DNA from 3 places in the Aurantimonas sp. NFXS3 genome. Region 3 is predicted to be linked to each of the others. Evidence: riboswitches for the same ligand, from Rfam matches in the RefSeq annotation. Region 3 holds a riboswitch; each other region holds the start of a gene.

Region 1 (9,466 bases), on a different contig from region 3:
CCTTCGCCTGAGCGCTCAGGGCAGCTTCTGGTCGAGGAGGATCACCTCCGAATGCAGATGGTCGACGTCGCGGGGCGCGACATCCGCCGGGCGGTACCAGCGCGGCAGCCTGATCGTTTCCACCGTGCCTTGATCGTCGCCCGGCGTCATGAAGCGCGTGTCGATGGCGAGAACGCCGCGCTCGCCGGTCACGATGACATCGGCAATACCCTGCGCATGCGCCGACAGGAACGCCGGATCGCTGGCATGCAGGATCTCGTGATAGGCGATTGCCTCACCCTTCAGCTTGCGCTGCCAGACCAGCCAGCTGTCGCCGACGAAGGCATGGTGCAGGTCGAAGCCGGCATGGGCGTCGAGGACAACCCGCTGCGCCGGATCGAGCCGCTCGCGGATCGCCGCCGCATCCCGCAGCACCGGCAGGCGCCCCGGCGCCCCGCTCGGCCGGAACAGGCTGCGGCTGTCGTCGAGCACCGAAAAGCCCAGTGCCCGGATCTTGCGGCCGGTGGCCCGGCGGGCGGTCATGGTCTGGTAGGTGACGCCGGGCTGCGCCGTGCCCGAGCGCAGCAGATCGTCGCCGGTCCCGTCGCCGCGATAATCGGCGAGGAGATACCAGGAGGACAGATCGCAGAAGCGCCGCAACTGGCCGCCGATCACGCGGTCGCTGTAGATCGTGCCCATGAAGCCGACGACATGCTCGCCATCCTCCACCAGCCAGCCGCGCTCGACACCCTCCGGTCGCCAGGGATAGTCGAGCAGCCGGGCCCAGCGCTCGCGGGGGATCCTGGCGTTCATGTGGGTGTGCAGGAGTTCGACCACCGCAGCGATGTCGCCGGCTCGCGCCGGTCGCACGATCGCGCTCATCGGACGAGTTCGTCCGTCATGGCGCCGGCGAACAGTGCCCCCGCGTCGCGCCATCGGACCGCCGGATGGGCGGCGAAAAGGGCCAGCAATTCGTCGAGAAAGGCCCAGGTCTCGGCGTCGTGGTCGAGATGGTGGGTAAGGATGCCGAAGGGCTCGGCCGGATCGCTGTGCCCGAGCCGCCGGTCGGCAAGGCGCTCGGCGGCCAGCCGGACCAGCTTGTCGTGCCCGGCGAAACGGGCACCGCCCTTCCAGGTGAGAAGATCGAGATGGGCGTTCACATGGCGGCAATCCGCCTGCGGCGAGGCGGTCTGGCGCGGCCCGAATACCGAGATGCCGGCATAGCCCATGGCCGGCAATGCCTCGGCCACCGCCGGCTCGATGCGGTTCCAGGGCGGCACCATCACCGGCACGAGCCGGTCGCCGAATGCCGCCGCCAAGCGGCTGCGCCCCTCGTCGAACTCACCCAGCACCTCCGCCAAAGGCCGGTCGCCGCCGCATTCCACGGCGCGTCCGCCGGGCGCGGCGTGGTTCCTGTGGGCGTGGCCATGCTGGAGGACGGTCAGGAGCGGATCGCCCCGATGGGCGACCAGGCTGTCCGTCAGCCCCGCGGGAATGACCGCCAGCGCCAGCGGTGCGGCATGGCGGTGCGCGGCGGCGACCAGCGCCTCGAGCGCCGGCGTCGCGGCAATCGCATCGTCGTCCCGCCACCACATGTCGATCCGCCGGCCGGCATCGTGCCAAGCGTCGAGTTCGCTCAGAAGGTCGTCAGCGTTCCGCATGGCGCGGCTTTAGCGGCGATCGGGCGTCCGGGCAATTGCTGCGCGGCGCGACCGATCGGCCAGAGCAAGAGACGGTCAGTCTCTTTCTTCGTCTTCCTCGGCGTCCTGTTCGTCGTCCGGAACATCGGTGCCGATCAGCCGCTCGTCGGGCTCTTTGCCGGCAAAGGAATTGTCGGTGCGCTGCAGCGCATTGTCGAGGACGCCGCCATCGGCGGGCTTTTGGTCGTGTCTGGGGGCCTTCGGATCGGCCATCGTGCGTTCTCCTGATGCAGTCGAACGCCTAACCACCAGCGTGCCCGCCCCGTTCCACTGGGGACACGGGAGGCGGCAGCACACCGCCGCCTCCGCTTCGCTGCGCCCTACTCGGCCGGCACGTCGCCGGCAGGCATGTAGAGATCGCCGCCCTCGCGATATTTCTGCGCCATCTTCTCCATGCCCTCCTTCTGCGCCTCGGCGCGGATGTCGTGGGAGATCTTCATGGAGCAGAATTTCGGGCCGCACATGGAGCAGAAATGCGCCACCTTGTGCGCCTCCTTGGGCAGCGTCTGGTCGTGGAAGGAGCGCGCCGTCTCCGGGTCGAGGGAGAGGTTGAACTGGTCCTCCCAGCGAAACTCGAAGCGCGCCCGGCTCAGCGCGTCGTCGCGCAGCTGCGCAGCCGGGTGGCCCTTGGCGAGATCTGCGGCATGGGCCGCGATCTTGTAGGTGACGACGCCGACCTTCACGTCGTCGCGGTCCGGCAGGCCCAGATGCTCTTTCGGCGTGACGTAGCAGAGCATCGCCGTGCCGAACCAGCCGATCATCGCCGCGCCGATGCCCGAGGTGATGTGGTCGTAGCCCGGCGCGATATCGGTGACCAAGGGTCCGAGCGTGTAGAACGGCGCTTCGCCGCAGACCCGCATCTGGCGATCGACATTCTCCTTCACCTTGTGCATCGGCACATGGCCCGGCCCCTCGATCATCACCTGGCAGCCCTTGGCCCAGGCGATCTTCGTGAGCTTGCCCAGCGTGTCGAGCTCGGCGAACTGTGCCGCGTCGTTGGCATCGGCGATCGAGCCGGGGCGCAGGCCGTCCCCCATGGAGAAGGACACGTCATAGGCCCGGCAGATATCGGCGATCTCCTCGAAATGCTCGTAGAGAAAGCTCTCTCGGTGGTGATGCAGGCACCACTTCGCCATGATCGAGCCGCCGCGCGACACGATGCCCGTCGTGCGGTCCACCGTCAGCGGAATATGGGACAGCCGCACCCCGGCATGGATGGTAAAATAGTCGACGCCCTGCTCGGCCTGCTCGATCAGCGTGTCGCGGAAGACCTCCCAGGTGAGGTCCTCGGCGATGCCGTTCACCTTTTCCAGCGCCTGGTAGATCGGCACCGTGCCGATCGGCACCGGCGCGTTGCGGATGATCCAGTCGCGGATGTTGTGGATGTTGCGGCCGGTGGACAGGTCCATCACCGTGTCGGCGCCCCAGCGGATCGCCCAGACCATCTTCTCCACCTCCTCGGCCATCGAGGAGGTGACGGCGGAATTGCCGATATTGGCGTTGATCTTGACCAGGAAGTTGCGGCCGATCGCCATCGGCTCGACTTCCGGATGGTTGATGTTGGCCGGGATGATGGCGCGGCCGGAGGCGACCTCGTCGCGCACCCATTCCGGGGTAATGAAATCCGGGATCGCCGCCGAATACGGCTCGCCGTCGCGCTCCAGGGCCCGCTTTGCCTCGGCCCGGCCGAGATTCTCGCGGATCGCGACGAACTCCATCTCGGCGGTGACGATGCCGGCGCGGGCATATTCGTACTGGGTCACGGCGCGCCCGCCCGTCGCCCGGCGCGGTGCGTTGCGAACCGGAAATTCCGGCGTCAGCTTCTCGGCCGGCAGATTGCCGTTGTCCTCGGGCTGCACCGCGCGGCCCTCGTAGAATTCGGTGTCGCCGCGGGCCGCGATCCAGCTCTCGCGGATGCGCGGCAGTCCCTTGGCAATGTCGGTCTCGACCTGGCTGTCGGTATAGGGGCCGGACGGATCGTAGACGATGACGTCGGGCTCGCCCGCGGTCGGATGCACGGTGATTGCGCGCATCGGCACGCGGATGTCGGGAAAGGCCGTTCCGGCCAGGTAGATCTTGCGGGATGCCGGCAGCGGGCCGGCGGTGACGGTGGGTGTCACGGCATTCATCTTGGTTCTCCAGTCGCGCTCGCGTCGGAGATCCAGTTCTGCTTTCGGTGATCGAAAACTCTCGTCGGCCTGTCGGATCGCCCCTGTCGTTGAGGGCATGGCCCGCATTGCGGGCCGGAGAGGTCGGCGGCTTTCCCATCCCTACGCCAGTATGAACTGGATCAGGTTCGTAGGGTCGCCGCGCGCTTCGCCGATGATCGGCGGCCGTCGGCCTCTCAGTTCCTTGCCGGAACTCCCCTTGGACGAGCGGACGGTAGCAGTCCCCGTGGGGGTGTCAACAGCGGTTGCAGCGGTCGTTACCGAAGATCGGCACGTCACAGGAAGAGGCAGGGAACGGGAAGACAGGAAGCAGGACCGGCAGCGGCCGATCGGGACATCGCGGCGGCGACGCAGGCGATGCGCCGCGGGCCGGGACGACCGGGAGGCGGTCAGGGGCAAAGCCCGAGCCAGACCCGCGATGCGTGTCGCGGGCGGTCCGCGGCGCAAGCGGCGCCGTCGGACGAGATGGTGTCACATGCGGGCGGCCAGCGCCCCGTCATGCGGTCGGCAAAGCCGAGACCCTAGAGGATGTCGAGGCTGACCTTGGCGGTGCCCGAATGGATCATGCCGATCTTCGAGGCCGCGGCGCGCGACAGGTCGATGATCCGGCCGCCATGATACGGGCCGCGGTCGTTGATGCGCACGACGACGGACTTGCCGTTGCGACGGTTGGTGACGCGCACCTTGGTGCCGAAGGGCAGCGTCTTGTGAGCCGCCGTCATGGAGTTCATGTTGAAGCTTTCGCCGTTCGCCGTGCGGCGACCATGAAAGCGCTTTCCGTAATAAGAGGCGGAACCCGAGGCCGCGGACTTCGTTTCGGCTACGACCGGAGTGATTGCGACGGAGTACGAACCGACCATCGTTCCGGCGAAAAGCGCAGCCGCGAGAGCGGCCTTCGGCAGAAACTTCATTCTTGGCATGTCCTTGAGATGCGACGTTTGCGACGCCGCCTCCTTCGTCAATTCCTGTGACGAGAAAAAGGACGGACTCTGGCAGCAATAGGGTCTTTCTACGACAGCGGAACTTTTCGGGCCCTGGCGTATCGTCCTGAGCCCAAACGAAGAATTTCCGTCCGAGCCCTGTACTGAATGCGACAGCCATGTCGCATTCGCGCCGGTGACGCCTTAACCGGTCAGACCGCCAGCTTCGGGGTCCGGCCGCTGTCTTCGAGTTCCCATTCGGCCTGCCAGTCCATGCCGTCCTGCGACAGGACGAGGTAGTTGCGCTCGCTCGTATAGGTCGCGCGGCGCGACGGCAGCGGCCGCAAGCGGATCTTCCGGCCGCGCAGTGGGCTCTCGCCGACACGGGCGAGAAGGCCGAGCGCAAACGGATAGGCCGGCCCGGGCGCGGGGTGGGAAATGCCGGACGCGACGAGCTGGTGCATCACACTCCCGTTCAGAAGCCGCATCTCGCCGCGCGTCGCCAGATGGATTTCGCCGGAGACGACCACGAGCCCGCCGACGGCCCGCTCGGCGCGATCGGCCAGGCATTGCAGGCAGCGGATCCATTCGCGCCGATGCGCCCGGCTCTGCCACTGGTCGCGCAGATCGTCGGACAGCTTGGCGACCCGCGGTACGATGCCGGCGACGAGCTCGGCCCAGCTCAGCCGCGGCCCGAGCACCGGCACGCTGGACATCAGCACGATCCGGTCCGGCTCCGGCGTCGTCTCCAAGGCCGTTTCGAAGCTCTTCCATCCGACCGGCCCCATCACCCGGTCGGGGCGGCGTTCACTGCGCAGGTCCGGCGCGAGGATCGTCAGGCCCGGATAGCGCACCGCGACGCCCAGGCTGCGCGCCTGCCGGTCCAGCGCGATCGCCGGCAGGTCGGCCTCATCCGCCGCCAGCTGGAAGATCAGGAACATCTCGCGCGCCGCCTCGAACAGGCCGCGCCCGACGGGACTGTCCAGGAGCGCCGCCGGATGGCTGCCCCAGCCGTCGATGATGTCGTGGTCGTCCCACATCGACACGGACGGCACATGGGCCGACATCGCCCCCATGGCGGGCCGGGCGAAGCTGATCAGATAGCGCTCGAAATAGAAGCGCCGGATCGCCGCGCGGGCCTCCTCGGTCAGCGGTACGGTCCCGCGCTCGTCGGGCTTCAGGCTGGTCCAGCGCTGTACATCCGGATGACAGGCGAGGACGTCGTCGGCATAGAGCTGGTCGCCGCCCTGCAGCATCAGGGAGAACGGAGCGCGGTCGTGCTCGGCGGTGAGCCGGGTCCACATGGCGTCGCGCTCGGCGATGTCGCGCGTAAGATCCCCGTTCTCCTGGCCGTTGCAGGAGACATAGGCGATGCGCGCCGCGCCGCCGTCGGGGCTGACGACGGCATAGTCCGTCTCGTCGATGCGGTAGGAACTGGTGGTGCCGGCCGGCAGCGAGAAATCGTAGCGCCAGACCGTGCGGCCGAACCTCGTGGCCAGCGCAATCGGCTGCATCGCCTCGCCCGCGGCAAACAGGTCGGGCGCCGCGGCCGCCTCGTCCAGGACGAGGATCGCAGCGAGATGGTCGCGCCGGCCATCGCCGCCGCGTGCATAGAGGATCGGGCCGATCCGGTCCGGAAGCGGATTGGCGGCGGAAACGGTCTCGGTCATCGGCTCCTGCCGGCTTGGCTGTGACCGATGCCCGTCCCGGCTTCGGTCTCGCCCCGCCATATAGGAAGCCATGGCTGCCATGCCGACCGCAATGCCGCCATCACGCGGGCCGGACGATCGGACGCCGGCAGAACCAACGGGGATTGCGGCTTTCGCGGAGCCCCGCGCCGGCCGAACTCAGTCGGCGGTGGTGGTCTGGACGCCAGGCAAGGCCTGCATGCGGGCGTCGAGCGTGGCCGTATCGGCGACATCCGGGGTCGGCGCGGCGGCCTCCGCCGCACGAACGCGTCCGCCCTTGCCGCTGTCGGCGCGGGCCGGCTGTTCGGTCAGGCCCTGCCAGAGCGTCAGGAAGGGATTGGCCTCGTCACCGGTAGTCTTGCGCGGCGCCATGGCGGTGGCCGTCGCCAGCCCGGCCGGGGCCGACGTGTCCCGTTCGGGGCTCGGCGCAACGGCGGCGGTGCGAACCTCGTCGATGGCCGCGGCGGCGCCATTCTTGCGGACCTCCGCCTGGGACGCCATGCGGAAGCCGGCACTGCGCTGGTCGCGCGAGATCTTCTGGTAGAAGGCGTTGCCGCCGGCAATGACCTTGTAGTGCATGTTGCCGTAGCCGAAGCTCAGGCCCGCCGTGTGGAAGAACTTGGCATCGCCGACGGCGGCGTGGCGCTTGCCCGACAGGACCTCATGGGCGGTCTGCATCGCCAGTTCCTTGCCGGCCCCCATGTCGCGGGTCATCACGCCGGGCGCGAACTGCTTGGGCTGGGCGACCACGTCGCAGACGGAATCGGGATAGCTCGGCGAGCCGACGCGGTTCATCACCACGGTGCCGACGGCGAGCATGCCCTCGCGGCTGGAGCGATTGGATTCGAAGAACATCGCCCGGGCGAGGCATTCCTGGCTCGGACCGTAGCTGAGGGGTGACACCACCTCCTCGATCTCCGGTGCGCCGACACAGCCGGACAGGACGGCAGCGGACAGAAGGGTGGCAAGGGCCGGCAGACGGCCGCGGATCGACAACGTGCTCATGGCGCTGTCGTGGTCACGAAATGTGTCGGCAAACGGGGCGGCGTGTGCGGGAATCACACCGGCAGGCGATTCCGCCAGCCGGTGTTGCCGAATCGCCGCGCCTGCCGCCGGGTCAGACCCGGCGTTCGATCATCATCTTGCGGATCTCGGCGATCGCCTTGGCCGGGTTCAGTCCCTTCGGGCAGGACTGGGTGCAGTTCATGATGGTGTGGCAGCGATAGAGCTTGAACGGATCTTCCAGATCGTCGAGCCGCTCGCCGGTCGCCTCGTCGCGGGAATCGATCAGCCAGCGATAGGCCTGCAACAGGACGGCCGGGCCGAGATAGCGGTCGCCATTCCACCAGTAGGACGGGCACGAGGTCTGGCAGCAGAAGCACAGGATGCACTCGTAGAGGCCGTCGAGCTTCTCGCGGTCCTCATGGCTCTGGCGCCATTCGCGCTCGGGCTCGGGCGTATCGGTCTTCAGCCACGGCTCGATCGAGCGCAGCTGGGTGTAGGGCACCGTCAGATCGGGGATCAGGTCCTTGATCACCGGCATGTGCGGCAGCGGATAGACCTTCACGGCGCCGCGGATCTCGTCCATGCCCTTGGTGCAGGCCAGCGTGTTGGAGCCGTCGATGTTCATGGCGCAGGAGCCGCAAATGCCCTCGCGGCAGGAGCGGCGCAGCGACAGGGTCGAGTCGACCTTGTTCTTGATCCACAACAGCGCATCGAGAACCATCGGGCCGCAATCGTCGGTGTCGACGTAATAGGTGTCGGTCCGCGGGTTTTCCTCGTCGTCCGGCGACCAGCGATAGATCTTGAACTCGCGCACATTCGTCGCGCCCGCCGGCTTGTCCCACACCTTGCCGGGATTGATGGTGGAGTTCTTCGGGAGGGCAAGTTCGACCATGAGGATGTATCCGGTGCCTTTCTGGAATCGTTCGCAACATAAAGCGTGCGCTGCAAAACACCAGAGACGAAACCGCGCGGAAAGGCTTCAAATCGTTTGAAGTCCGGCCGTTTTCCGGTGTCTGCGACGTTGTCTCGCGGCCGTTGCCGGGTGACGCCTGCCTCAGCGATAGATCAGCGTCGGCAGCCACATGGTCAGGGCCGGGATGAAGGTGATCAGGAACAGCACCACGAAGAGCGGCACCAGGAAGGGCGCCGTCGCCGACATGCAGCGCTCGAACGGAATGCCCGATACCCGCGACAGGACGTAGAGCACCATGCCGATCGGCGGGGTCAACAGGCCGATCATCAGGTTGAGCACCATGATCACCCCAAAATGCACCGGATCGACGCCCATCTGCATGGCGATCGGCAGCAGCACCGGCGTCAGGATGGTGATCGCCGCCACGGTCTCCATGAAGCAGCCGACGATCAGCAGGATCAGGTTGATCAAAAGCAGGACGACCCACGGATTGTCGGAGATCGTCAGGATCAGCGCGGCGAACTGCTCCGGCGCCCGGTTGGAGGTCAGGATCCAGGCGAAGATCGACGCCGCGGCGACGATGAACAGGACGACGGCGGTGGTCTCGATCGTGTCGAAGGAGACCCGCAGGAACCGCTTCAGCGTCAGCGTGCGATAGACCACGAGGCCGAGGATCAGCGCCCAGGCACAGGCCGCGATCGCCGCTTCCGTCGGCGTGAAGGCGCCGGTCAGGATGCCGCCGACGATGATCACCGGCGTCATCAGCGACAGGAAGGCGCGCTTGAAGGTGAAGCCGAGGATCGACAGCTTGAACGGCTGGTCGACCGGATAATTGCGGCGGCGGGCATAGATCGCGATCATCGCCATCAGCGAGACGGCCATCAGCAGGCCCGGAATGAAGCCCGCGGCGAAGAGTTGGCCGATCGAGGCGCCGGCGACGACGCCGTAGATCACCATCGGCAGGGACGGCGGAATGATCGGCCCGATGGTCGAGGACGCCGCCGTGATGCCGACCGCGAAGCCCGGCTCGTAATTGGCGTCGCGCATCGCCTTGATCTCGATGGCGCCGAGGCCGCCGGCATCGGCCACCGCC
Region 2 (9,466 bases), 280 kb from region 3:
CCAGTCGCCTGGTTGGCCGCCGCCAGCGCCGGCCCGACGATGCGCACGATGAAAGGCACGGCCATGGCGGCGTTGGTGGCGACCACGACATAGGGCGCAGCGGCAAAGACGTCGGTGACCTGCCGCAGCGCGAGGAACCAGCCGGCCCCGACCACGATGGGGGGAACAACGAGCACGAGACTGGCCGTCGTCTCCAACCCGTCACCGAGCGCCTGCCTGCGTGGGGACAGCCGGTCCTCCGGCGCGTTGCGCAGCGCCTCGACGGCAAGGACGATGGCCAGCGAGACGGCCATCGCAAGAAGCGCGGCGGCCGTCGCGATGACGATGCTGGTGATCGCCGCACGATGGACCGCCGGATCGGCCAGCAATCGCGCCAGGTCCGCTTCCAGGCCGCGCACCACCACCGCGACGAAGGGCGCCAGGACGAAGCCGATGCCGAGGAGCAGCACGAGCGCGTCCACCGCGGCCCGCGCAGGACTGCGGCGATCGTAGCGCAGCGCGCGGCCGCCAAGGCCGAAACCGGCGGCGACATCGCCGCCGAGACGGGTCGCCAGCCACAGGACGATCGCTGTCAGGCCGATCTGGACGAGCGACAGCGTGATCGCACGGCCGGGATCGAAGTCGTAGCGCAGCGACTGGTAGATCGCGACTTCCAGCGTCGTGGCGCCGGGCCCGCCCCCCAGCACCAGAACCAGAGTGAAGCTGGTGACGCAGAGCATGAAGATCAGGCTTGCGGCCGCCGGCAGTGCACCGCGCAGGGCCGGCCATTCGACAAGCCGGAACGTGGCCAGCGGGCTCAGCGACAATTGCCCGGCGAGCTTCCAGCTTTCGGCCGGCACGCGATCGAGCCCGGCCAGCATCAGCCGGGCGGCCAGCGGCAGGTTGAAGAAGACATGGGCGATCAGGATGCCGGAGAGACCATAGATGTCGAGCCGCGCCAGTCCGATCGCCGCGAAAGCATCGGAGACGAGACCGTTGCGGCCCCAGATGGTGAGGATCGCCAGCGCGCCGACCAGCACGGGCAGCACCTGCGGCAGGAGAAACAGGCGCAGCACCGCACGGCGACCGGGAAAGCGGGCACGATGCAGGGCCAGTGCCAGCGGGATGGCGCCCACCACCGACAGGAGGGTCGACAGCACCGCCTGCTCGAGGGTGAACAGGACGACGCCGAGGAGATAGCGATCGCCGGCCACCGCCCGAAAATCGGGTACGGCGCCGGTCGCAAAGAGAAGCACGACGAAGGCACCGGCGAGGAAGCCGACGAGGATACCGGCAGCGCCGAGGCCGAGGCCGATCCGCCAGGCACGATCCGCAGCACCGGTCATGAACGCCTCACCGGGACGCGCGCTCGATCGTCAGCGGCCGATCGCTTCGAGCCATTCCTGCGTCCATGCCTTGCGGTTCGCCGCCACGGTTTCCGGATCGATCATCAGCGGCGTCTCCACCTGCACCAGGCGGCCAAACGCTTCAGGCAGATCGATGCCGTCCGCGACCGGCAACGTCCAGTTGGTGGTGGGGATCAGCGACTGCACCTCGGCGGTCAGCATGTAGTCGAGGAAGCGGGTCGCCAGTTCGGCGGTTTCGGTCGTCTTCAGCATCGCCGCCACCTCGATCTGCAGGTAGTGGCCCTCCGCGAAGGCCGCGGCCTGATAGCGGTCGGTGTCTTCCTCGATCATGTGGTAGGCGGGCGATGTCGTGTAGCTGAGAACCATCGGCACCTCGCCGCTAGTGAACAGGCCATAGGCCTCGCTCCAGCCGGGCGTCACGGTCAGGATGCGCTTCGACAGCTGCGCCCATTTGGCGGCGGCCTCGTCGCCATAGATCTTCTTCATCCACAGCATCATGCCGAGGCCGGGCGTCGAGGTCCGCGCGTCCTCGATGGCGATCTTCACCTCGGGATCGCCATTGACCAGATCGTCGAGGCTCGCCGGTGGTTCGGCGATCGCTTCGCTGTCGTAGACGAAGGCGAGATAGGAATAGTCGTAAGGGACGAAGATGTCGTCCGAGAAGCCGGTCGGCACGTCGAGACCCGAGAGATCCGCCCCGCTCGGCGCGAACATGCCGGTCGCCTTGGCCTCGGGGATGAGATCGGTGGTCAGGCCGAGGACGACATCGGCTTCGGTCGAGGGGCCTTCGAGCTTGAGACGATTGAGGATCGCGACGCCGTCCTCGAGCCCAACGAACTGCAGATCGCAGGCGCACACCACTTCAAAACCCGCCTCGATCTTCGGGCCCGGCCCCCATTCGGGCGTGAAGCTCTCATAGGTGTAGACGGTGAGCACCGGCTTGTCGGCCTGGGCGACCGCTCCGGTCACGCCGGCCAGAAGGGCGGCGGCGCAAACGCCGAGATGGCGAACGGACAGCGGCAGGAGGAAGACGGGTCGGGCCATGATGGTGCCTTTCGAGACGGCGGCTTTCGAAACGAAAGCATCCGCGAGACACCCGCCGACGCCCGCATCCCTCCGCCGGTATGAGCCGGATCAGGTTCGACGGGTCGGCATGCGCCTCTCAGCCCGAAGGCACCCCGTGTGAGCATGGGAAGACTTAGAGGCCACGCCGCTTGCCGGCAAGGGCGGCCGCGCCCCTGAGCCAAGGGACAGCTCTGCCCTGCCCCGGTGCCGAGCTCTCGCGTCAGACTGCCAGGCTGCGCGCCGACGTTGCGAGCAGACGATGCCCTGGCCGGCAATCTCCTTACGAGGTCGAAGCAGCCGATTGGCGTTTGCGGCCCGATGCTGTAGGCGAGCCGCGATGTCGCGCTTTTCCATTCTCCTTGCCGGCCATATCGCCCCGACCCCTGCGCTGATCAATGCGGTGGAGGGCACGCGGGTCATCGCCGCGGATGATGGCCTGCGCCATGCTGCGGAACTGCAGGTTACGCCGGAACTCTGGGTCGGCGATTTCGATTCCAGCCCGCCGCGACCGGCGATCGAACTGACCAGCCTGCCCCGCGAACCCTATCCCCGCGACAAGGCGATGACCGACGGCGAGATCGCCATCGAGGCGGCGCTGACGCGTGGCGCGACCGGCCTGCTTCTGGTCGGCGCGCTCGGCGGCCCGCGCAGCGACCACGCCTTTGCACATCTGATCCTGGCCCTGCGCTATGCCGCCCGCGGCATCGACGTGGAGTTGTTCGACGGTATCGAACGCGCCTGGCCACTGGGACCGGACCGCCGCGCCTTCGATCTTGCGCCCGGCACGCAGTTCTCGATCCTGAAATTCTCGGATCTTTCGGGGCTGACGATCTCCGGCGCGAAATGGCCGCTCGACGGTGTCGACCTGCCATTCCACTCGATCCTCACCCAGTCGAACGAAGCGCTGGGGCCGATCGCCGTGACGATCCGCCAAGGCACGGCGCTGCTCGTCGCCCAGGCCGATCCCAAGGTCCGCTGATCCGCAATATCGCCGCACAAGAGCTTCGCGAGCAGACTTGGCGAACCCTGCGCCTTCGACTAGGTTGCGCGCGGTCGGTCCCGTAGCTCAGCAGGATAGAGCATCAGATTCCTAATCTGAGGGTCACTGGTTCGAATCCAGTCGGGATCACCAATTGCTTTGCGCCCTGCGGCAGGGCCACGCGGCTCCTCGCCGCGTACCCATGCACGGGGATATACAAGCGACAACCGAATACATCGCGTTGAGCAGCCGCTGATCCCAGTCTGTTAATGTGCCGATTCTCCCGAAGCGTTGCTTCGATTGCTAGTGCTGACGCTGGCCCTCGTACACTTCGGCACGATGCAACGCCCCGCCAGCGCGCCTTCAACGCACCGGTTCACCGTGAACTCCCCGTGACCGTTAAGTATTTTAGTAAGCAGGGGTCATCTAACACTCTATCCAAACAAGGCCACTTGCATCTGCAGTGAGGGGATGGGATGTGTGCCCTCAGAAATACAACGCGAATCTGTCTATGACGTGAGATGCAGGCCAACCGGTGATGTTGCACCATAATTGTCTCGGGGTATCGGCGGAGTGGAGAGCACTAGGTCGCGGCCAACAATCGTGTTGCTTACAGCCGGAGTTCGCCGGAAGCATCCGTCCCTGGAATTGACGCTCTCTCCTTATGTGGTCCATCCGCCTGCGTCGTAGATCAAGGACCAGTCCAAACAGTGAGGTCATCCACTCAGGATGGATGAGCCAGAAAGAACCAATCCAAAATACATGCATACATTCATGGACTTCATGAGACGGATCTTTGCGTGGCATCACTGGATCCCCATTAGTATCGACCTGCGCCGCTCGCCTTTTGATCTTCGCCCGCTAACGGCCACGTCTGCTCCGACGCTAATACAGCGAGGGGTCCAGAATCGTTCTCGCATCCTCATGTCGGCCAAAACCAATGTTGAGAATTCGTCAGCAACGCAGAAGGCGCTCCAACGCCCGGCGGAGAGGACTGCCCGGCGGCCGCATGATATTGTGAGCGTCACCTGGGATTACGACTTCCTGAAAGGCTGCTTGCTCGCAACGACGTTACTGGTACTCACGACCGGCGTTATGCTCTGGGCGGTCTGGAGCGCGTTATCGTCATTAATCGGTTTACTTTTCTAATCTCTTCAGAAGACCTCGGCGAGTTGGTGGCGGACCCGACCGGACGCACTGGTCAAACCTGTGCCGCATCCTCATGCCACCCCGTCGCCGGTGTCGGAACTGGTACACTCCCTCTGCCCGCCGCCGGCTTTCCTTATATCGCGACTTCCACGCGGTTGCGGCCGCGGTCCTTGGCGAGGAAGAGCGCTTCGTCGGCGGCCTTGAAGAGGCGCTTGAAGGACAGGTCTTCCCCCTCCTGCGTGGCGACGCCGACACTGACGGTCACGTTGCCGTTCTCCTGGTCGCCATGGAAGACCTTGTCGTCCACGGAAAGCCGGATCCGTTCGGCGGTCTGCAGGGCCGCTGCCGGGGTGGCATCCGCCATCGCCACAACGATCTCCTCGCCGCCGAAGCGGGCAACCGCATCGGATTTGCGGACATTGGCCCGGACCACATCCGCCACCTTCAAGAGGATCGTGTCCCCGACATCGTGGCCATATGTGTCATTGACCTGCTTGAACCGGTCGATGTCGATGACGAGCACCGAGATCGGCCGGCCATTGCGCCGTGCCACCTCCACCATCTCGCTGGTGCGACGCTCCAGATGGCGGCGATTGGGCAGAAGGGTCAGCGGATCGGTCGACGCCTCCGCCTCCAGCGCCCGGCCAAAGACGAAAGCCTTGCGCTCGCTGCAGAGAAAGCGACCGAGGACGAGAACCCCGATCACGTCGGCAACCGTCATCGGACCGATGGTCCGCAGGAAGATCTGCGACGCGCTGTCGACGGGCACCGTCAGGATGAAGAGAAACGGCACATTGCAGAGAAGGCCGAGCACGAGGAGGTCGCGGGTGCGGGCCGGCTGCATCTTCTCGAAAACGAAATGAGCGAAATAGGCACCGATGGCCGCGATGGCCACGATGTTCGCGATCCCGCTCATCGTACCCGAGCCGCCGAGATGCAGCCGGAAAAGACTGGTGACCAGCGCGGCCACCGTCGCGGCTCCCGGTCCGCCGAATGGGGCCGCCAGGACCAGCATGACCGCCCGCGGGTCAATCCGCAGGCCCGGCGCCAGTTCGACCGCATTGGCGATCGACAGCGATGCCCCGACACCGAACAAGAGGCCCAGTGCAAGGCTTCGCCCAAGCCCCGGCTCGGCTTTGCGCAGGGCCCAGCCATACATCATCGTCACCAGCGCGAAGATGCCGAGGCCGTTCACGACGCCGAGAAAGAAACCCATATTTGGCAAAGTTCTGGCTCCGATCCTGCCGCCTCTATCTGCAATAGCCGCGACGGGTTACGAAGCCACAAACACCGGGAACGACACGGCTATCGGCCGCAGAAGAAATTCGGGCCCGCGGAGAGACCGGTTGGCCGGGGCCTTCTTCGCTGCCGTGCGACCGCTCCCGTGACCGTACAATGCCGTCGATGCAGGATCGCGCCATGACCAGACAACGATCGTCCCTCGGCCTGTTCGGTGTCTTCGGGCGATCCGAGGATCTGAAACAGCTCGACAGCGCTCTGCGCTCCGTCGACCTGCATCCCCGGATGGTGCCGGAGGCAGTGAAGCTGACGGTGGTCAGGCTGATGCAGGATCATGCGATCGGGGCGTTTCCCGCGCCGCAAGCCTACCGTGCCGCGGCCGAGATCCTCGGCTATTGCATGATCGGCGCGGAAGGCTTTGCCGGCGCCAACGACGTCGATCTGGCGCTGCGGGTCGGCGAGCGGATCGAACGCGCCATGGAGGCCGGGGACAGCCTCGACGCCCAGATCGTGCTGGTCACGATGACCGCCCGGGTAATCCAGCCGAGCGTCGTCGAACGCTTCGAACTGACGCTCGATACGCAATAGCGTCCCCTCCCCCCCGGGAGGCTGCAGGCTATTTTGCGATGCGCAGGCTCGACACCTGTTCGGTGATCGAATCGAACGCCGCCATCAGGTCGCTCGAGCTCTTGGCGTCGTAATAGAGCTTCTTCGTCGGATCGGTGATGCCGTAGGACGCGCACTGCTCCATCAGCTTCTTCACCGAGGAGCCATTGTTGAGATCGAAGGCGATCGTGAAGATGACGATCCCGTCCTCGCCGGTGGCCTTGCGCCCGTCATCCTTGATGTTCTGGCAGATCGCCGCGACCTTCTCGTTCATCGCGGAGACGAAGCTCGATCGGTTCGCCCGCTTGCTGGTCGTGCTGGTGTCATCGAAGATCCGCCCCCAACTATGATTGCCATAGGCGTCGTAGGTACTGGCATAGCCGAAGGTGCCGTAGCCGGATTCGTTGTAGTCGTTCTCGTCGCTGCCGTAATTGTTGTCGCCGTCGGTCATCAGCACAAGGACCTTCAGATTGTCCTTGGCATCGTTGGCTCGGCCCTGGGTGAAGGGTTCGCGGGCCGACAACAGCCGCCAGCCCCAGGCGATGCCTTCAGGAATGTTGGTTTCGCCATCCGCATCCATGGCGTTGATCGCCGCATTGATCGTGGTCTGGTTGTCGGTCAGCGGCGTGATGGGTGTCGACCGGCAGCCACGGTTCGGGCCAGGGTGTTTGCCACGCTGCAAGTTGCTGCCGTCGAAATATTTTGCGACCTTCGACTGGACCGACATTGCCGCTTCGGCCCGCATCGAGCGGCTGCCGTCATCTTCCAGATAGTCGTTGTCGCCCTTGTTGCCATCGTATTCGTCCGGTCCGAAGCTTGGCACAAACAGCGTGTCGGGATTGGCGTAGTTGGGTTCCGCGTCGGTGATCGCCAGCCCATTCGGTCGCGATTCCACGCAGCCCAACCAGGGCCCCAATTCGTTCTTGTGGTGCGCGTTCTCATAGACGAAGAACCGCGTCAGCGGCGTCTTCGAGGAAATCTCCTGCCAGTAGTCGCCTGTCGGGCTTCGCTCCGCCAGATTGACACCGCGGCTCGTCTTCCAATTGGCCCAGTCGAGATATTCGTTGTGGATCGAGGATCGTCCCTTGGTGTCCATCCATTTCGCGTCGTGATTGTCCGGCCCGATATTGACCGCTGCGGCGAAGGGGACGACGCCGAACTGGACCGGCAGCTTCAGGGTCGAGGACGCGGCGCCCTTCAGGAACTGATCGGTGAGACCGATGGCGGCTTCCTTGATGGTGTCGATCTTGCGCTTGCCGCCACCGGATTTCGGCCGGCCGGTCATCGAGCCGGAATTGTCGAGCACCATGACCAGTTCGATGGACTGGTTCTGGACGACGATCTGGCTTCGGGCCGCCAGCGGAAACGCGCGCCAGTCGAGTTCGCCGGCGGTCACGAAGGAGAGGAGGTCGCCGAAGATGGTCGGATGCCGGCGGGCGGCCGACACCTGCAGAACCGTCGAGCCGTCCTCGTTGAAGATGCCGTCATAGCTGAAGTCGGTGTTCGCGCGCGCATCGGCCCCGGCGTTCTCGAAGAAATAGCCTTCCGCGATCTTCGACAGGTGGGAATCCTGCTGGTTGTTGGAATATTCCCGACCGGCGGCCAGCGCTGCGATATCGACCGAATGCTGGAGGTTGCGTTTCGACGCGTAGATCCCGGAGATGTCCACCGCAGCGCCCATGCAGCAGGCGAGGATCGGCAGGGTCAGTCCGAAGACGACCGCCACATTCCCGGATTCCGCCGTCCAGAACCGCTTGCCTGATGCGCTTTTCACGAGATCGATCTCCCCAACGGCCCATTCCTGGCGCGCAAACCTTACCTATGGTCCGTTTCCATATGGTTTCGCGACAGCCGACAATCCGCCGGATGGCCCATGTCCAGGCCTCCCGCATGCCGGACGCATTGACCGCCCCGGCCGAGGCTGCAAGAACACCCGCAATGACCCCGTCCGATGCCGTCTTCGACTGCCAGGCCTGCGGCGCCTGCTGCGCCTATTCGGCCGACTGGCCCCGCTTTTCCATCGAGAGCGACGCCGCGCTCGATCTGATTCCCGCCGCGCTGGTGGCGAGCGATCTCAGCGGCATGCGCTGCGAGAACGACCGCTGCGCCGCGCTTTCCGGCGTGGTGGGCACCGGCACGGGTTGCACGATCTATGGGCTGCGGCCGCAGGTCTGCCGCGAATGCGTTCCCGGGGGCGAGGATTGCCGGATGGCGCGGCAGCGTTTCGGGCTCGACTGTGATATGCTGCCGGCAACGGGCGAGGCAGTCTAGGACGACAGCCCCCGCTTACCGGCGATCATGCCGGCGTGAAATCTCGGCCGACTGGCACATATACTCCTGACAGGCAGGTTCGGGTTTTGACCCGACCCCGTGCCACGACCGCATTCAGGAGGCGCCCATGTCGACCCCGCCCGCCGCAAGACCCGGCGACGAAGGCAATGACAACGCGCCGCAGACGGCGGAAAATCTCTGCCGCAGATGTGGTGGATCGGGGACCGTCGATGGCGAGCCCTGCCCGGAATGCAAAGGCACCGGGCGTATCGCCGAAATCGTTGGCGACGCCTGACAACACGGCTCGGCATGCACCGCATCCCGACCATTCTTGAAGAAACGAGGACACAGATGGCAGCCAGGGCAGCCCATGAAGACCGGACCTACAAGGTGACCGAACCGGTCGATCTCGGCGACGGTCTGATCCTCCCGGTGGGGACCTATTCCGGACGCCTGCAATGGACGGAGTTCGCACAGGTCAACGGACCGCCGCGGATCGTCAGCCAGCGCTTCGTGCTGCCGCTGTCGGCCGAGGAAGTGAAGGGTTTCGGCGGCAAGCTCGGCCGGACCCAGAAGCTGCGCGAGGTGGATATTTCCAAGCTCGTGGCGAACGGCCTCATCGTCGAGGTCTGACGCCGCCGGCATTCGATGCCGAAGGTTTGCAAAGGGGCGGCGGTCGGGTTCGACCGGCCGCCCCTTTTCATGTCTGCCCGCCGGACGCGCGGGTCAGGCCGCAAGCGCCTCATAGGCGTCGACCATCTCGCGGCCGAGCGACTGCGCGACGGCCCGGTTGGTGATCAGGCCGCGATGG
Region 3 (9,466 bases):
GCGACGAAGAAGACCTCCTACGATTACGACGACCTCATCGCCTGCGGTCATGGCCAGTTGTTCGGCGCCGGCAATGCGCAATTGCCGCTGCCGCCGATGCTGATGTTCAACCGCATTACCGAGGTCGACGAGACGGGCGGCGAGAACGGCAAGGGCATCATCCGGGCCGAGTTCGACGTGAACCCGGACCTGTGGTTCTTCGATTGCCATTTCGAAGGCGATCCGGTGATGCCGGGCTGCCTCGGCCTCGATGCGCTGTGGCAGCTTACCGGCTTCTATCTCGGCTGGCTGGGCGAACCCGGCCGCGGCCGGGCGCTCGGCGTCGGCGAGGTCAAGTTCAGCGGCCAGGTGACGCCGAAGGTCAAGCTGGTCGAATACGGCGTGGAGTTCCGCCGCGTGATGCGCTCGCGCCTGAAGCTCGGCATCGCCAATGGCTGGATGAAGGCCGATGGCGAGGTCATCTACAAGGCCAGCGATCTGCGCGTTGGCCTGTTCACCGACGAGGAAGCGGCTCAGGCCGCCGTCTGATGACGGCGCGGATCCTGGAATCTGGAAGGAGCGGACGATGAAGCGGGTCGTCGTGACGGGTATGGGGATCGTGTCCTCGATCGGCAACAATGTCGACGAGGTGACCGCCTCTCTGAGGGATGCGCGCTCGGGCATCAGCTTTGCCGAGGAATACAAGGAACTGGGGTTCCGCAGCCACGTCCACGGCAAGCCGACGCTGGACCCCACGACCATTCTCGACCGGCGCGCCATGCGCTTCCATGGCGGCGGCACGGCCTGGAACCACATCGCCATGGACCAGGCGATCGCCGATGCGGGCCTCGAGGCCGCCGACATCTCCAACGAGCGCACCGGCATCATCATGGGCTCGGGGGGCGCCTCGACCCAGACCATCGTCCAGGCGGCCGAGACCGCCCGCGAAAAGGGCCCGAAGCGCATCGGACCGACGGCCGTGCCGAAGGCGATGTCCTCCACCGCCTCGGCGACGCTGGCCACCTGGTTCAAGATCAAGGGCGTCAACTACTCGATCTCGTCGGCCTGCTCGACCTCGAGCCATTGCATCGGCAATGCCTACGAGACCATCCAGATGGGCAAGCAGGATGTGATGTTCGCCGGCGGCTGCGAGGATCTGCACTGGACCCTGTCGGTGCTGTTCGACGCGATGGGCGCCCTGTCCTCGGACTTCAACGACCGCCCGGAGATCGCCTCGCGCGCCTATGACAACGCCCGCGACGGCTTCGTCATCGCTGGCGGCGCTGGTGTCCTGGTGCTGGAGGAATACGAGCGGGCCAAGGCGCGCGGCGCCAACATCGTCGCCGAGCTGGTCGGCTACGGCGCCACCTCCGACGGCGCCGACATGGTCGCCCCGTCCGGCGAGGGCGCGGTGCGCTGCATGCGCCAGGCGATCGGCCATCTCGACGGCCCGATCGACTACATCAACCCCCATGCCACCTCGACCCCGGTCGGCGACCGCATGGAGGTCCAGGCGATCCGCGAGGTCTTCGGCGACAACATCCCGCCGATCTCCGGCACCAAGTCGCTGACCGGCCACAGCCAGGGCGCCACCGGCGTGCACGAGGCGATCTACTCGCTCCTGATGATGAAGCACGGCTTCCTCGCCAAAAGCGCCCATATCGACGAACTCGATCCCGAGTTCGAGGGCATGCCGATCCTGCGCGAGCGGGTCGACGATGCGAAGATCGACCGGGTCCTGTCGAATTCCTTCGGCTTCGGTGGCACCAATGCCTGCCTCGCCTTCCAACGCGTGACGGATTGAGGTTGAAGGGCACATGACCGATCTGATGAAAGGCAAACGCGGGCTCATCATGGGCGTCGCGAACCACAATTCCATCGCATGGGGCGCCGCCAAGGCGCTGGCGGCCCAGGGCGCGGAGATCGCGCTGACCTATCAGGGCGAGGCCTTCGGACGGCGCGTGCGCCCGCTTGCCGAGGAGATCGGCAGCAAGCTGGTCATTCCCTGCGATGTCGAGGACACCGAATCGCTCGACCAGGTCTTCGCGACGCTGAAGGAAGAATGGGGCACGATCGACTTCGTCCTCCACGCCATCGCGTTCTCCGACAAGAGCGAGCTGAAGGGCCTCTACGCCGACACGACGCGGGAGAACTTCACCCGCACCATGCTGATCTCCTGCTTCTCCTTCACGGAGGTCGCCAAGCGCGCGGCGGAGATCATGACCAATGGCGGCTCCATGGTGACCATGAGCTACGGCGGCGCCGTGCGGGTCATGCCGAACTACAATGTCATGGGCGTCGCCAAGGCCGCGCTCGAAGCCTCGGTGCGCTATCTCGCCGCCGATTTCGGGCCGCGCAACATCCGGGTGAACAGCGTCTCGGCCGGACCGGTGCGCACGCTGGCCGGCGCCGGCGTCTCCGACGCGCGGCTGATGTTCAACTTCCAGCGCCGCAACGCGCCGATGCGCCGCAACACCTCGATCGAGGAAGTCGGCGGCGCGGTGCTCTACCTGATGTCGGAGCTGTCGAACGGCGTCACCGGCGAGATCCACTATGTGGATTCGGGCTACAACATCATGTCGATGCCCTCGCTCGAAGAGCTGAAGGCCCAGGAACACCGCAAGGCGGTGGTCGAGGGCGAGGACGAGAGCGGCGGCAAGTAGCCGCCCTCCCGCTCACAGCCTCAAAGCCTATCGCCGGTAGGGCGCAGTCGCCGCGAGCCATTCGCGCGCCCGCGCCTCCGGATCCGCGGCCCGTGTCACGTCCGTGACCACCGCGGCGCTGTCGGCGCCCTGCGCGAAGACCTGCGGCAGCCGCTCCACGGTGATGCCGCCGATCGCCACCAGCGGCAGATCGCCGATACGCTGGCGCCAGACGCCGAGACGCTCGGGCGTCTGCGGTGCCCATTTCATCACCTTCAGCTTGGTCTGCCAGACCGGCCCCAGCGCGACGTAATCCGGCTCGGCGGCCAGCGCCACGGCGAGCTCGGCGCTGTCATGGGTGCTGATGCCGAGCTTCAGGCCGGCAGCTTTGATCGCGACCCGGTCCGCCGCGGCCAGGTCCTCCTGCCCCAGATGGACGACATCGCAGCCCTCCTCGATCGCCAGACGCCAGAAATCATTGATCACCAGCAGGCAGCCATGGGCGGCGCAGACATCGCGCGTGCGGCGGATTTCCTGCCGCAGTCTCGCCGCGTCCATGTCCTTGGCGCGCAATTGCAGGAGCTTCACCCCGACCGGCACCAGCCGCTCCGCCATCTCGGCATCGTCGACGATCAGGTAGAACGGATCGAGCCGCAGCCCCGTCCCCGGCCGCTCCTCGGCACCGCGCTCCCCACTCCAATGTCCCTCCGCCCGGCTCATCGCGAACCTCCCGGTCCGCCGACATCACCGAGCATCGCCTGCCCCAGCATCGGGGTCGAGGGCGCGGCCATGTCGCGCGGCGCCATCGGGTCCGCCTCGAAGGCCAGCCGGCCGGCCTCGACCGCCAGGGCAAAGCCCCGCGCCATCGCCACCGGGTCGCCGGCCTTGGCGACCGCCGTGTTCAGGAGCACGCCGTCATAGCCGAGCTCCATGGCGGCGGCCGCCTGCGACGGCAGGCCGAGCCCGGCATCGACCACCAGCGTCACGTCGGGAAAATGCGCTCGCAGCTGGCGCAGGCCGTAGCGATTGTTCAGCCCGAGCCCCGAGCCGATCGGCGCGCCCCAGGGCATCAGCACCCGGCAGCCGGCCTCGACCAGCCGGTCGGCCACCGACAGATCCTCCACCGTATAGGGCAACACCTTGAAGCCCTCGCCGGTCAGGATGCGGGCCGCCTCCACCAAGCCGAACACGTCGGGCTGCAGCGTCTCGGCATCGCGCACCACCTCCAGCTTGATCCAGTCCGTGCCGAAGATCTCGCGGGCCATCTGCGCCGTCGTCGCCGCCTCGCGGGCCGTATGGCAGCCGGCCGTGTTGGGCAGGATGTCGAGGCCGAGGCCTTGGATCAGCTCCCAGAAGGCCTGGCCGGCCCGCGCCTCGCCGGATTCACGGCGCAGCGAGACGGTGACGATGCCGGCCCCGGAGGCCTTGATCGCGTCGGTCATCATCTGCGGCGAGGGATAGAGCGAGGTGCCGAGCATCAGCCGCGAGGCGATGCGGCGGCCATAGATGTCCATGCCGGTCACGGCGTTCGCCGTGTCGGTGTCGATCGTGTCCATGCTCAGCCTCCCTTCATCGGGGCGATGATCTCGATGGCGTCGCCTTCGGCGAGGCGCACCGTCCCGCGTTCGGCCTTCGGCACGAAGTCGCGGTTCAGGGCCGTGGCGACCACGGCGCCCTCGTAACCCAGTTCGATGAGCGCCCGGTCGAGGGTGGCGGCCTCGACGCTGCGCTCCTCGCCATTGACGGAAATTCTCATGATGCGTCCTTCAGCGTCTCTGCGAAGATTTCGGCGGCGGCCTCCGCCGCCATGGCCGGCGACAGCAGGAAGCCGTGGCGGTACAGCCCGTTCAGGCTGACCACCCGGCCGTTCCGCGTCACCTTTGGCAGATTGTCGGCATAGGAGGGCCGCAGGCCGGCGCCGGTCTCCACCAGCTCCGCCTCGGCAAAGGCCGGATGCAGCGCATAGGCGGCGTTGAGCAGCTCGACGGTGCCGCGCAGGGTGATGCCGCGATCGTCGTCGCTTTCCAGCATGGTCGCCCCCACCATGAACAGCCCGTCCGCGCGCGGCACGACATAGATCGGCGAGCGCGGATGCAGGAGCCGCACCGGCCGCGCCAGCGACACCTCCCTTGTGCGCAGCAACACCATCTCGCCGCGCACCGCGCGCAGCCGCGGCAGCTCCGGTCGTGCCGCGATGCCGCGCGCATCGACGATGCGATCATGGTCGAGATCGGCGGCCGTGACGCGCCGGCCGAAATGCAGCGTGACGCCGCGTTCGCGCAGCCGTTCGGCCAGCGCCTCCAGCGTCCGGCGCGGATCGAGATGGGCTTCCTCGGCAAAGAACAGGCCCTCGGCGAAGCGGCCGGCGAGATCGGGCTCCAGCGCCGCGATCCGCTCGGCGTCGAGCCGCTTGTGGCCGCGCGTGCGGCGGGCGAAGCGGGCAAGGTCCGCGCGGTCGCGCCAAGGCGCCAGCACCAGCGTACCGTGGCGCGCGACGTCCGGCACATGCCGCGACCACCAGTCGATCCCCGCCAGACCCGGCGCGACGATGGCCGGATCGGCGCTCTCGGCCTCGCAGCGCGGCGCCAGCATGCCGCCGGCCAGCCACGACGCCGCGGCCACGCCCAGTTCCGGTGCGGCCTCGTACAGCGCGACGTCGGCGCCCCGCTTGGCGAGTTCCAGCGCGGTGACGAGCCCGGCAACGCCGGCCCCGATGACGGCAACCCGCATGGTCAGGCCCCGCCGATGCGGCAGGCGGGGTGCAAACAGGCGGCCCGGTCGGCCATTGTCTCGATCCTCCTCGACGCGTCTCGGAGATCCGGCTGATGGACAGGGGAAAGATCGGCGGCGCGGCGCTCGCCTGCGGTGAGCCGCAGGCCAAGGGCCCCCGCATTCCATCCCTCCGCCGGTCTCAACCGGATCAGGTTCGAAGGGTCGCCACGCGCTCACGCCTTTCGGCGGCCGATGGCCTCTCAGTTCCCTGCCGGAACTCCCCTTGGATGGACGGAATCTGTGCTTCCCGGGCGGCCCTGTCAACGCCGCCGCGCCAAGATCGCGCGCGCCGGCTCAGCTCGACGCCAGCCGACGCTCGCGGCGACGCCGGCGCATGCGCGCGGCGCCATGGCCGCCGGCCCCGATCGCCCAGCCGAGGGCGAAACCCGCAACGGCCAGGAGCAATCCCTCGACGGTGATCGGCAGGGCCGGGCGATAGTCGGCGGCGGCGCGCTCGGCGATCTCCCAGTCCGGATCGCCCGCCGCGACGAAGGGCCGGAACAGGGGCGCCGATTCGGCAACGCTGCGATAGCGCCGCTCCACCGCGTCATAGCGGGCAATGGTCTGTTCGGCATCCGCCCCCTGGCGCGCGACGAAGGCGTCGCGGTTCTCGCGCAACCGCGCCACCGCCTCGCTGCGCGACAGGTCGGAGGCCGCCGCGCTGGCGTCGAAACGCTCCACGACCTTGCGCAATTCGTCGACGGCGCCGCCGAGACGCTGCAGATATTGCTGGGTGAATTCCAGCGACTGGCTGGAGACGAGCCCGAGAAACAGCGCCGCCACGACGCGGATGATCAGCCCCGGCATTCCCTCATCCTCCCTCAAGGCTTCTCCGGCGCACCGGTCGCACAGACGATCGCCGGCCTCGCGTCAGACGACGCGCCCCCGGCCACGATACGCCTGCTGCCTGATCATACCAGTCCCCGCGTCCGTCAGGCGAACAGGCGGGTGCCGCGTTCGGCGATGGCGCAGAAGCTGGCGGTCACATGGGCGGCCAGCGCATCGGCGACCGGGCCGGCGCCGTCGCGGCGGGCCAGCGTCATGCGGTAATTGCCCAGCGGCGGCAGGCCGCGTTCGGCGCCCAGCTGCACGATGTCGTCCGACACGACGCTGATCGGCAGCGGCGCGATGGCGAGGTCGGCGGCGACGGCCGCAAGCTGGCCGGTGCAGAACTCGCTGGTATAGGCGACGCGATAGTCGATATCGCGAGCGTCCAGCGCCGCCAGCGCCATGCCGCGCCAGGCGCAGCCGGCATCTGCAAGGGCGAGCGGCAGCGGCGTCTCGGCGACGGCGAGCCCGCCGCGCGCCCCCACCCAGACCAGCGGCTCGGAATGGATGTAGTCCGGCCCGTCGAGGCGTTCGTCGTGACTGTACACGGCGAGATCGAGCTCCCCGGACCAGCAGCGCCGCCGCAATTCCTCGGTGCGGTCCAGCCGCACCTCCACCTCGACCTTGGGATGGGTCCGCGCGAAGCGCCGGAGGATTTCCGGCATGGCGACCACGCCATTGTCGTTGGGCACGCCCAACCGCACGCTACCCTCGCAGCAGGGCGACAGGAAGCGCGAGAAGGCCTCGTCGTTCAGCTTCAAAAGGCGACGGGCATAGCCGAGGAAGATCTCGCCATCGGCGGTCAGCGCCACGCTGCGCGCATCGCGGCGGAACAGGTCGCGGCCGACCATGTCTTCCAGCTTCTTCACCTGAAGGCTGATCGCCGACGCGCTGCGATGCACCCGCTCGGCGGCGCGCGAGAAATTGCCGGTGTCGGCAATCGCCACCATCGTGCGGGCGAGGTCCATGTCGAGATTGGGCAGAGTGGGCGTCAGCACAGGCGGAGCCTCCTGTTAGCGAAACTTGCCGCTAGGCTTACTCCTTCTCGTTTGTCTCATCAATGAGAAACCCTCACATTTTGTCTATCGGCAATTGGAGGTTCTCATGCTGCATCATTCGGCCCTGCCCCAGCCCATCCGGCTCGACGAAGCACACCACAGTCAGCCCGGCCTTGTCGGCTGGCTGCATAACTGGACGGTGGAGAAGCGCCGGCAGCGGCTTTGCCGCGACGCCTTCAACACCCTTTTGCGCGTCGACGACCACATCCTGGAAGACGTCACCGGCCTGACCCGTCCGCAGGTCGAGGAGGTCGCGCGGCTGCCGCTCACGGTGGACGCGCTCGACGCGATCGCCCGGCTGCAGAAGCGTTCGTCGCGACGCCCGCGCCAGCGGTCCGTCTGACGCGCACGTACCGACCGGGAGCCAGAGCCCCGGCCTCACCCCAACGAAAAAGGCGCGCCCCGAGGGACGCGCCTTTCTTTCTGTCAGCGAAGAGACGGCCTGATCAGGCGGCGTCTTCCTCGCCCTTCTTGATCTCCTGGCCGGTCTCCTGGTCGACGACCTTCATCGACAGGCGAACCTTGCCGCGCTCGTCGAAGCCCATCAGCTTGACCCAGACCTTGTCGCCTTCCTTGACGATGTCGGTCGTCTTGGCGACGCGATCGGCGGCGAGCTGCGAGATGTGGACGAGACCGTCACGCGAACCGAAGAAGTTCACGAAGGCGCCGAACTCGACGGTCTTGACGACCGTACCCTCGTAGACTTCGCCGACTTCCGGCTCGGCCACGATCGAGTGGATCCACTTCTTGGCCGCCTCGATCTCCTTGCCGGAGGACGACGCGATCTTCACCGTGCCGTCATCCTCGATGTTGATCTTGGCGCCGGTCTTCTCGACGATCTCACGGATGATCTTGCCGCCGGCGCCGATGACGTCGCGGATCTTGTCGGTCGGGATCTGCATGACCTCGATGCGCGGGGCGAACTCGCCCAGCTCGGCGCGGCTTTCCGACAGCGCCTGGCCCATCTCCTGCAGGATGTGCAGGCGGCCGCCCTTGGCCTGGTCGAGGGCGATCTGCATGATCTCCTCGGTGATGCCCTGGATCTTGATGTCCATCTGCAGCGAGGTGATGCCCTCGGAGGTGCCGGCGACCTTGAAATCCATGTCGCCGAGATGGTCCTCGTCGCCAAGGATGTCCGACAGCACCGCGAAGCGCTCGTCTTCCTTGATCAGGCCCATGGCGATACCCGCCACCGAACGCTTCAGCGGAACGCCCGCATCCATCAGCGCCAGCGAGGTGCCGCAGACGGTCGCCATCGAGGACGAGCCGTTCGACTCGGTGACCTCGGAGACGGCACGGATCGTGTAGGGGAACTGCTCCGGTGCCGGCAGCATCGGACGCAGGGCGCGCCATGCCAGCTTGCCGTGGCCGATCTCGCGGCGACCGGGCGAACCCATGCGGCCGGTCTCGCCGACCGAGTAGGGAGGGAAGTTGTAATGGAGCAGGAAGCGCTCCTTGTAGGTGCCGGTCAGGGCGTCGACGAACTGCTCGTCCTCGCCGGTGCCGAGCGTGGCGACGACCAGCGCCTGGGTCTCGCCGCGGGTGAACAGCGCCGAACCGTGGGCGCGCGGCAGGATGCCGGCCTCCGAGACGATCTTGCGGACCGTCTTCAGGTCACGGCCGTCGATGCGGCCGCCGGTGTCGAGGATGTTCCAGCGGACGATCTTGGCCTGCAGCGACTTGAAGACGGTGCCGACCTGCTCCTTGGAATACTTGGTGTCCTCGACGCCTTCCGGCAGGAAGTGCGCGGTGACCTTGGCCTTCACCGCGTCGACGGCGTTGTAGCGCTCGGTCTTGTCGGTGATCTTGTAGGCGTCGCGCAGCTCGCCCTCGACCAGCTGCAGCATCTCGGCCTCGAGCGCCGAATAGTCGGCGACGACGTGCTCGCGCGGCTCCTTGGCGGCGTGCTCGGCCAGCTTGATGATCGCGTCGATCACCGGCTGGAAGCCGCGATGGCCGAACATGACGGCGCCCAGCATGATGTCTTCGGCCAGCTCGTGAGCTTCCGATTCCACCATCAGGACGGCGCCCTCGGTGCCGGCGACGACCAGGTCGAGCTGCGACTCGGCCATCTCGTCGACATGCGGGTTCAGCTTGTACTCGCCGTTGATGTAGCCGACGCGCGCGCCGCCGATCGGGCCCATGAAGGGCACGCCCGACAGGGTCAGCGCGGCCGAAGCGGCGACC

What was found. Region 3 has a riboswitch for thiamine pyrophosphate ahead of thiO (glycine oxidase ThiO). Riboswitches for the same ligand answer to the same signal wherever they lie in the genome.
Region 1: another riboswitch for thiamine pyrophosphate. It lies ahead of thiC (phosphomethylpyrimidine synthase ThiC); the one in region 3 lies ahead of thiO (glycine oxidase ThiO).
Region 2: another riboswitch for thiamine pyrophosphate. It lies ahead of thiB (thiamine ABC transporter substrate binding subunit); the one in region 3 lies ahead of thiO (glycine oxidase ThiO).

The regions. Positions count from the first base shown of each region.
Region 1 covers NZ_JAGDDZ010000004.1:295,545-305,010, forward strand. Annotated here, with positions in the region: gene J3367_RS13660 (adenylate/guanylate cyclase domain-containing protein) at 1-11, shown strand, start outside; gene J3367_RS13665 (hypothetical protein) at 16-861, opposite strand; gene J3367_RS13670 (polysaccharide deacetylase family protein) at 858-1,640, opposite strand; gene J3367_RS13675 (hypothetical protein) at 1,716-1,892, opposite strand; gene thiC (phosphomethylpyrimidine synthase ThiC) at 2,000-3,808, opposite strand; TPP riboswitch at 3,930-4,057, opposite strand; gene J3367_RS13685 (septal ring lytic transglycosylase RlpA family protein) at 4,369-4,758, opposite strand; gene J3367_RS13690 (alkaline phosphatase D family protein) at 4,980-6,437, opposite strand; gene J3367_RS13695 (cell wall hydrolase) at 6,615-7,460, opposite strand; gene J3367_RS13700 (succinate dehydrogenase iron-sulfur subunit) at 7,573-8,352, opposite strand; gene J3367_RS13705 (TRAP transporter large permease) at 8,515-9,466, opposite strand, start outside.
Region 2 covers NZ_JAGDDZ010000002.1:832,788-842,253, reverse strand. Annotated here, with positions in the region: gene thiP (thiamine/thiamine pyrophosphate ABC transporter permease) at 1-1,325, opposite strand, end outside; gene thiB (thiamine ABC transporter substrate binding subunit) at 1,356-2,390, opposite strand; TPP riboswitch at 2,441-2,537, opposite strand; gene J3367_RS09110 (thiamine diphosphokinase) at 2,749-3,390, shown strand; tRNA gene J3367_RS09105 (tRNA-Arg) at 3,467-3,543, shown strand; gene J3367_RS09100 (GGDEF domain-containing protein) at 4,673-5,755, opposite strand; gene J3367_RS09095 (hypothetical protein) at 5,959-6,366, shown strand; gene J3367_RS09090 (pilus assembly protein TadG-related protein) at 6,395-8,158, opposite strand; gene J3367_RS09085 (YkgJ family cysteine cluster protein) at 8,323-8,655, shown strand; gene J3367_RS09080 (hypothetical protein) at 8,783-8,950, shown strand; gene J3367_RS09075 (hypothetical protein) at 9,007-9,288, shown strand; gene ald (alanine dehydrogenase) at 9,382-9,466, opposite strand, start outside.
Region 3 covers NZ_JAGDDZ010000002.1:553,991-563,456, reverse strand. Annotated here, with positions in the region: gene fabA (3-hydroxyacyl-[acyl-carrier-protein] dehydratase FabA) at 1-528, shown strand, start outside; gene fabB (beta-ketoacyl-ACP synthase I) at 566-1,783, shown strand; gene fabI (enoyl-ACP reductase FabI) at 1,797-2,642, shown strand; gene J3367_RS07765 (thiamine phosphate synthase) at 2,670-3,278, opposite strand; gene J3367_RS07760 (thiazole synthase) at 3,338-4,135, opposite strand; gene thiS (sulfur carrier protein ThiS) at 4,180-4,377, opposite strand; gene thiO (glycine oxidase ThiO) at 4,374-5,351, opposite strand; TPP riboswitch at 5,502-5,627, opposite strand; gene J3367_RS07745 (DUF2937 family protein) at 5,688-6,200, opposite strand; gene J3367_RS07740 (LysR substrate-binding domain-containing protein) at 6,326-7,219, opposite strand; gene J3367_RS07735 (hypothetical protein) at 7,326-7,622, shown strand; gene pnp (polyribonucleotide nucleotidyltransferase) at 7,726-9,466, opposite strand, start outside.